2 regions of the Actimicrobium sp. CCC2.4 genome follow, and region 1 is predicted to be linked to the other one. Evidence: riboswitches for the same ligand, from Rfam matches in the RefSeq annotation. Region 1 holds a riboswitch; the other holds the start of a gene.
What was found. Region 1 has a riboswitch for cyclic di-GMP ahead of RHM62_RS06110 (spherulation-specific family 4 protein). Riboswitches for the same ligand answer to the same signal wherever they lie in the genome.

Region 1 (4,330 bases):
CGGCAGCACGCGCATGGGACGCGATGTCGCAGCGCGCTGTGCGCAGCGGCTGGCGCGCACCATCCTTGAACTGGGTGGCAACAATGCAATGATCGTCGCGCCCAGTGCCGACCTCGACATGGCCGTGCGCGGCATCGTGTTTTCGGCCGTCGGCACGGCCGGTCAGCGCTGCACCAGCCTGCGCCGGCTGTTCGTCCACGCCGGCATTTACGACACCCTGCTGCCGCGTCTGAAAAAAATCTATGCCGCGCTACCGGTCGGTAATCCGTCCGATCCGGCCACGCTGGTCGGGCCGCTGATCGATGTGGCGGCGTTCGATGCGATGCAAGTGGCGCTGGACACGGCGCGCGCCGAGGGCGGCATCGTCTCGGGCGGCCGGCGTGCCGAAGTCGCCGGCGGCGAAGGCGGGCAGTACGTCCATCCGGCGCTGGTCGAGATGCCGATGCAGTCAGCCATCATGCACCACGAAACCTTCGCGCCCATCCTGTACGTGGTTCGCTACGACACGCTGGACCAGGCCATCGCCTTGAACAACGCGGTGCCGCAAGGCTTGTCATCGAGCCTGTTCACCACCGATCTGCGCGAAGCCGAAACCTTTCTTGGCGCGACCGGCAGCGACTGCGGTATCGCCAACATCAACATCGGTCCCAGCGGTGCTGAAATCGGCGGTGCCTTCGGCGGTGAAAAAGACACCGGCGGCGGACGCGAGTCCGGCTCGGATGCCTGGAAAGGCTACATGCGGCGTGCCACCAACACGATCAATTACAGCAATGCCCTGCCGCTGGCGCAGGGCATCAGCTTCGACCTGTAGGAGTAGCGATCATGCGCATAGCCTTGCCTGCATTCGGAGAAGTACTGGTCGATCGCGGTCGCCGCGAACGTTTGCGCAGCAGCGTCAACGGTTGTCGTTCACTCTCACAGGATTTTTTCATGAGCACCAGCAACAGCAATCTGGCCAATCTGGTCGAAAAAGTTATCGGTGCCGACGGTGCCGCCCGGGTCTACCGCTTGCTGACCATCCCGGCTGTCTTTGCCAGCTGGGAATGCGGCCAGGTCTCGCGCAAGGAAATGGCGCAGGCACTCAACATGGTGCTGTTCCATGACCTGTTGCAGCGGGTGCCGAGCGGGCGTCGCTATACCGAAGAAGTGGCGGCCCGTGGCGACAAGGTCTGGCACGATCATGGCGCGCTGCGCACCGTACGCTGGCCCGGCAACGGCGCGCTGCCGCCGGGCGAAAGTGCCTTCACGCGCTTGCTTGAACCGCTCGGTTACCGGCTCAATGGCGTGTTTCCGCTGGGGCGCATCGGCATGACCGGGCGCTCGTATGCGCAGCAGGATTGTCCCGACCAGATCGCCCAGTTCTTTGTCAGCGAACTGCATCCGGAAAAATTTTCGGTACCGTTCCAGGACGCCGTGACGCGGGTGGTATCGACCTCGCGCGACCCGCTGTCACCGAAGGCACACTGGCTGCTGCATGAGCTGGGACGTGATAACCGGCTGTCGGTGACCGACGCGATTTCATTGCTGGCGGAATTGCAGGGATGCTTCGCGTGCCAGCATGCGCCGCCCGCATTGGCCGACTACGAACTGCTGCGTGCCGAATCGGCAGAGATGGCCTGGATCGCCACCGAGGGCAACACCTTCAATCATGTGACCGACCGGGTGGCCGATGTCGCGCAGGTGGCCTTGCAGCAAAAAGTCTTGAAGCGGCCGATGAAGGAAACCGTCGAAGTCTCGCAAAGCGGCCGGATACGCCAGACCGCCTTCCTTGCCGATAGCGTGGTGCGCCGCTTTGTCGCCGCCGATGGCACGCTGGTCGAGCGCGACGTGCCGGGCAGCTTTTACGAGTTCATTTCGCGCGATTGCATCGATGGTAGTGACCAGCTCGATCTGGGTTTCGATGCCGGTAATGCACAGGGCATCTTCAAGATGACGGCGTCCTGAGCCGGGTTATTGCAGCGACAGCGCAATAGCCATGTCCTGACCCCAGTTGGCCGGCAACTTGAAGTACGGATCCGGCATCGTCAGCGTCGTCACAAATAGCCCGCCAATGCCGCGCGAGCTGTTGATCTTCATGACGGCGGCCATGTTGGAGCGCGGGCTGCTGTGAACGATGCTGATGAACCGTTCGGCCGGATATTTGGCTTGCCATGTCGGCACGACCTGGCGTTTGAAGCGTTGCAGCGTGTCTTCGAAAACCACGAATTTGTCGGCCAGCGGCAAGCTCAGGTAGCGTTCCGGCACGCTAGTGCCGGGGTTGCCGGTGACGGTGAATTTGGGTGACAGGCCCTTGATGTAGCCGTACACCGACTGGTAATACTGCACGTTGGCAGCGCTGCTGTCATTGGTCATCTCGTCAATGAAAAAGCCATCGACCTTGTAGAACGCCAGATAGGTATTGATGTCTTTGGTCACATCCGACAGGCGGCGCTTGCCGTACGACGACGAGACATACGCGATCACTTTGCCGCCGGAAGCATGCAGGCTGGCGATGGCTTTCACGTAGTTCTGGTCAAGCGTGGTGCCGGGACCGCTGTTGGGATTGACGATGGCGGTGGTTGGCATTTTTTTGGCCAGCACGTTCAGGCTGGCCCACGCTACGCTGTTCGGGCTGGGGTAAAAATAGGCGGGTACGACCGCTTCGCGGACAATCGCGCTGTGGGCGGTGACCGGGCACAGGACGAAAGCCATCACGGCAAACATCGCCCGCGTTACGCGGTGCATTAAAAAAGAAGGAAGTGTCATGACTGCGCCTTTTATCCGGGACGTCTTCTGGGCGTCCGGATGGTTGGCCTGCCAGCGGGATGCTGTCAGGTAGCTGGCTGACTTCCGGAGAAGTCCCTGTAGCTTTGCGTCGCTGGATTGCTCCAGGTTTGCGGAGTTACTGTTAATTTTGCTGCTGGACGTAAATTATCATAAATTTCCGTGTGGAAATCTTTTTGTGCGCATATTCTCCCCCTGCGCATTGTTGATGACTTTTTTGTAGAGCTTGTCCCGCCATGTTTCTGTCCATTCCCCACCGTCTGCAAGGTATCTTTGCGCTGCTCATTGTTACGCTTGTCTGGGGCACGACTTTCCCTGCAATGAAGGATCTGACCGCCCATTTTTCAGCGGTCTGGATCATCCTTGTGCGCTTTGCGATGGCGGGCTTGCTGCTGTCGCCGTTCCTGTGGCGGGCACGCTGGCGCGATTGCCTGCCCGGTGCGCTGCTGGGTGTGACGCTGTTCCTGTGCTACATGCTGCAACTCGAAGGCCTCGCACTGACCACCTCGAACCGCAATGCCTTCGTGACCGGACTCAATGTACTGGTGGTGCCGTTGTTGGGCCTGCTGGCGGGCAAGGCACCGGAGCGGCGCATCGTGATCGCGATTGCGCTTGCCATCGTCGGGCTGTTTGCGCTGTGCTGGGATGGCGGAGCCTGGGGCTACGGCGACAACCTGGCCTTGACCGGTGCCTTCTTTTTTGGTGTCTACGTAAAGTTGCTCGAGGTGCTTACCCGGCGTGCCAGCAGCCTGATGGTGCTGACCACGGTGCAGATTCTTGTCGTTGCGCTGTGCGCCGCGATCTGGCTGGTGGTGTGGGAGTTGCCGCGTCATCCGGTCGACTGGATCGTGGTGGCGTCGTCAATGCGATCCGATGTGGTGAACTTTCTTTACCTGGGTCTGGTCGCCACGGCGGCGATCATTTCATTGCAAACCTGGGGGCAGCGGCACAGCAGCGCCAACGAAGCGGCGGTGATCTATGCCTTCGAGCCGGCCTGTGCGGCGATTGCCGCGTATTTCTGGCTCGGCGAGATGATGACCTGGCGCGGTTTGCTCGGCGCGGCATTGCTGATTGCCGGGATGATCGTCAGCCAGTGGAGTTCGCCGGGGCGCAGTCGCAAGCCGTTGACGGGTTGAACCTGTCCTGTTATGCGCGCTTCGCATAACTGATATCCAAAATGAGAATTGGCACAGGAGAAGGTCGATCGTTATAGTTTGCCTTGTCTCCTCTATGTCTACCCAAATTGATATAGATTTTGCCCACTTTCGAGTGGGCATTTTTTTTGCCCGGGTGCGATGAGTACCGTTCGCCCTGAGCTTGTCGAAGACTTACGGAGCGCATGGTGCAATGCCCTTCGGTTATTGCACTCTACGCATCTGCCGATCGCTTTGCTCTTGGTCGCCTCGTCCCTCCGCCATGAATTCAGGTCCAAATTTGGCAAACTTGACAAGGGCACCCGTGAGCAGCCGGTGAGCGGGACGGATGCGAATTTCATCGCCAACGCGCACGATGTCGACGTCGATGTCAGTGCGTTCATAGGCGAGTTCGGCGGGGATGCGAATTGCCT
Region 2 (4,330 bases), 160 kb from region 1:
GCGCACCGGCAAGGGCTTCAATACCGAAGCCAAGGGCGGTCTGCCGCCAGGCACCATCGTCTTTGACAATTTGGCGGTCGCCGTCGACCACTTGCTGCTGCCGACCTGATTCAACATTTATTTTTTCCGGAGTTCTGATGTCGCGTTTCATCCTGCTGTTGCGGTCGCTGGTCTTTCTTGTCGTGCAGGTCGTCGTCACGGTGCCGTGGGCCTGCATCTGCTTTCTGGCCTTGCCGCTGCCGTATCCGGCGCGCTACTTCATCACGTCACGCTGGAATGTGTTTGTCATCTGGCTGGCCAAAGTGGTCTGCGGCATCCGCTACGAAGTGCGCGGCCGCGCCAATCTGCCCGATGCGCCGGTGATCCTGCTGTGCAAGCACCAGTCGGCCTGGGAGACCATTTTTTTGCTGGCCGACATGCCGCGTCCGCTCATCTTCGTGCTCAAGAAAGAACTGCTGTACGTACCTTTCTTCGGCTGGGCGCTGGCACTGCTGCGCATGATCCCTATCGATCGCAGCAACGGCCGCGATGCGTTTGCCCAGGTCGTAGTACAAGGCCGTCAGCGGCTGGCCGATGGGCAGTGGGTCATCATGTTCCCGGAAGGCACCCGTACCGAAGTCGGTAGCCAGGGCAAATACAAGGGCGGCGGCTCCCGTCTGGCCATAGAAACCGGCACCGTGGTCGTGCCGATCGCCGTCAACGCCGGCGAGTGCTGGCCGAAAAATTCATTCATCAAAAAACCCGGCCTGGTCACCGTGTCGATCGGTGCGCCGATTTCGCCGGAAGGCAAGACGCCTACCGAACTGATGCTGGCTGTCGAAAACTGGATAGAATCCGAAATGCGCGTCATCTCGCCAACGATGTACGCCACACCATTCATAAAAAAATAAGCCCCATTACCGAGCGATCCGTCCGGACTTGAGCCATCAACCTTCCTCAGCGGCTTTGCCTGAGCTGCAACTGAACCTGTTTGCGGCAGAGCTGACGCCGGGCACCGGCGCGCCGGCGGCGCTGCCGAAACGACGCCTGCATGTCGGCAATCACATCCTCGAATTCACGTTGCGACGCTCGAGCCGCCGCAGCATCGGCTTCATCATCGATGACGATGGCTTGCGCGTCGCCGCGCCGCGCTGGGTCACGGTCACCGAGATCGACAATGCGATCCGCGACAAGCAGCACTGGATACTGACCAAGCTGGCCGAACGGCGCGAGCGCAGCGCACGCACCCGACCCGCCGCGATGCAGTGGATCGATGGCGCGACGCTGCCATATCTGGGTAGCCCGCTGACGCTGCGCTTGCGGGCGCTGCAAGACAAGGTGATCCGCCATGACGACGTCACCTCCGAACTGATCATCTGCCTGCCGGCCGACAGCACAGAACAGCAACTTAAGGATCGCGTGCAAGCCTGGTTGCAAGTCGAGGCACGCCGCCTGTTCGGTGAACGCTTGCCGCTGTATGCGGCGCGGCTGGGCGCGAGCTACCGCTCGTACACGCTGTCGTCCGCGACCCGCCAATGGGGCTCTTGCACGGCGGATGGACGTATCCGGCTAAACTGGCGGCTGATCCATTTTTCGCTACCGCTGATCGACTACGTGGTCGCGCATGAACTGGCGCATTTGCGCGAGATGAACCACGGCCCGCAATTCTGGGCCACCGTGCAATCGATCTTCCCGGAGTTCGAATCGGCGCGCAAAATGCTGCGCCAGCAGGCACCGGCAACCTTGCCCCTGTGCTGATTTTTCCCGTCGCCCGCAGCGTGCTGCGGACGACGTCACGGCACCATCACTCTTTTCCCGGAGATAACCATGCGATTCCTACACACCATGCTGCGCGTCGGCCACCTGCAACGCTCTATCGATTTCTATACCAAGGTGCTGGGCATGAAACTGCTGCGCACCAGCGATAACCCATCGCAAAAATACACGCTGGCCTTCGTCGGCTACGGCACCAATCCGGACCATGCCGAACTCGAACTGACGTGGAACTACGAGGTCGACAGCTACGAGATGGGCACCGCGTACGGTCATATCGCCATCGGCATGGGCGACGTTGCGCAGGCTTGCATCGACATCCGCGCCAACGGTGGCAAGGTAGTCCGCGATGCCGGCCCGGTCAAAGGCGGCACCACGATCATCGCGTTTGTCGAAGATCCGGATGGCTACAAGATCGAACTGATCCAGCGCGCCGGCGAATAACACCACCCGCTCGCCGGAGGCCGCGAACACCGGCCGATGGCGGGGCCGGAAAACTTATCCACAAGCGCAACAAATTCACCAAATTTAACTTGACTTGCTTTCAAGCAAGATAGATTATTGCTGCAGGGCAAACTTATTGAAAAATAAGGACGCAAAGCCTCCGGCCTACGGTCTTCACGGATCACGGTAGCGGGGTTGCCAGCAAGACTATTCCAGCAAGAGTTGGCTGTCTCGTTGACCGCGTAAGCCCTTTGTTCGACTCATCGATATAACAAAGGGGTACTACCATGACATCACCACTGAACAGCAAACCGGCTACCACAGCCATCATCGCCGCCATCACCCTCGCCTTCGGCGGACTCGGCATCTATGCCGTGACGGCCGCAGACCAACCCGCACCGGAACAACAAGCAGCGCCTGTGGCACTTGCGACAGCCACCGGCACGGCACCCTCTGCCAACCCATGGGCGGCCAATCCGATGTTGCTGGCACAGGCCGAACTCGTGACCGTCGGCCATCAACAGACCCGTATCGCCAACGCCGCCACGGAGACTGTTGCCGCAACCATCGCCGATGCCGGTCACGACGCCGCCGCTCACGCCGGGTCCACACTGACGCCAGCGATGATGGCAAGCATGGAACTGCGCAGCGATTTCGTCCCGGCCAGCGCTACCGGATCCACCACCAATGCACCGTTTTCCCGTATCCAGCTCGATGCCATGACATCAGGCCAAAACGCGATTGCCCAACTGGGCGGCAACCTTGATGCGGTTGCCAAATGGTATGGCATGAGCAACACCGAATTTCGCCAGATGCTGTTATCCGACAAGAGCGTCCACGTCGATACCAAGGGCCGCGTGCTGCACATCGATGAAGAAACCGTCCTCCCCGGTGCCGCCGACGGCAGCACGATGGCAACGGCAGTCGTGACTGCTTCGGTGGCGACCGCAGGCGGTGCCAGCCCATTCCCGTACGATCAGACTTTCAAGCTGCACACCAAGCCGGACTCAACCCGCGTGCTGTACCTGAACTTCACCGGCCAGGGCAACTATCCCGCCTTTGACACCGACAAGGCACCGGCAACCTTCAGCAATGCCGAACGCCTGCTGATCCAAAAAGTCGTGTTGCGCGTAGCCGAAGCGTATGCCGCGTTTGACGTCGATATCACCACCGAGGCACCGGCCGTCCCGGCGGGCAAGATCGGCGCGACCATCCTGATCACGCCGCAACCTGCCTCGATGGGCGGTTATGCCTACCTGAATTCGTTCAGCACCTTCGCTGCCGGTGCGGCACCGGCATTCTGCTTCCCGAATAACCTGGCCAACGCTGAAAAATACATTGCCGATTGCGTCTCGCATGAACTCGGCCACACGCTGGGACTGGGCCATCAAGGTCAATTGCCGTCGACCGGTTACTACACCGGTCAGGGCAGCGGCGAAACCGGCTGGGCACCGATCATGGGAGTGGGTTATTACAAGAACCTGCCGCAGTGGTCCAAAGGTGAATACGCCAGAGCCAACAATACGCAGGATGCCTACGCCGTCATGCGTGCCCGTGGCCTGAACCCGCGTGCCGATGACCATGGCAATACCATTCCGTTCGCCGATGCCCTGGTCGCCAAAAGCGCCAACGGCCTGAACAACCTGAGCGGCCTCGGTCGCATCGAAACCACCGGTGATGTCGACATGTTCAGCTTTGTCGCCGGTGCCGGTCCGGTTAACCTGAAAGTCAGCGGTGCGATGCTGGGCGGTACGCTCGACATCGCGCTGCAACTGCTCGATGTCAATGGCAAGGTACTGGCCACCAGCAGCGCAACCGCGACCACGCTGGCCAAAGCCATCACTGCCACGCTGCCAGCCCAGGGGACCTACTTCCTGAGCGTCAAAGGGGCGGCACGCGGCGACCCGCTGATCACCGGCTACACCAACTACGGCAACCTTGGCGAGTACAACATCAGCGGCACCAGCACCCTGTCTACCGTAACCGCCACGACACCGGCCATCGTGACCTCGGCAGTCACCGGCAAAGGACCGGTTGCCATCAAGTTCGATGCCAGCACAACGGTACCGACTGCCGGCGGCAAGGTCACCACGTATCAGTGGAACTTCGGTGATGCGACCCCTGTTGTTGCAGG

Region 2: another riboswitch for cyclic di-GMP. It lies ahead of RHM62_RS05385 (PKD domain-containing protein); the one in region 1 lies ahead of RHM62_RS06110 (spherulation-specific family 4 protein).

Annotation. Positions count from the first base shown of each region.
Region 1 is NZ_CP133777.1:1,312,237-1,316,566, forward strand. Features, by position in the region: gene RHM62_RS06100 (aldehyde dehydrogenase family protein) at 1-811, shown strand, start outside; gene RHM62_RS06105 (DUF1338 domain-containing protein) at 931-1,944, shown strand; gene RHM62_RS06110 (spherulation-specific family 4 protein) at 1,951-2,745, opposite strand; cyclic di-GMP riboswitch class I at 2,811-2,888, opposite strand; gene RHM62_RS06115 (DMT family transporter) at 3,000-3,899, shown strand; gene RHM62_RS06120 (AbrB/MazE/SpoVT family DNA-binding domain-containing protein) at 4,122-4,330, opposite strand, start outside.
Region 2 is NZ_CP133777.1:1,156,744-1,161,073, reverse strand. Features, by position in the region: gene gmhB (D-glycero-beta-D-manno-heptose 1,7-bisphosphate 7-phosphatase) at 1-109, shown strand, start outside; gene RHM62_RS05400 (lysophospholipid acyltransferase family protein) at 138-890, shown strand; gene RHM62_RS05395 (SprT family zinc-dependent metalloprotease) at 919-1,737, shown strand; gene gloA (lactoylglutathione lyase) at 1,807-2,196, shown strand; cyclic di-GMP riboswitch class I at 2,313-2,399, shown strand; gene RHM62_RS05385 (PKD domain-containing protein) at 2,484-4,330, shown strand, end outside.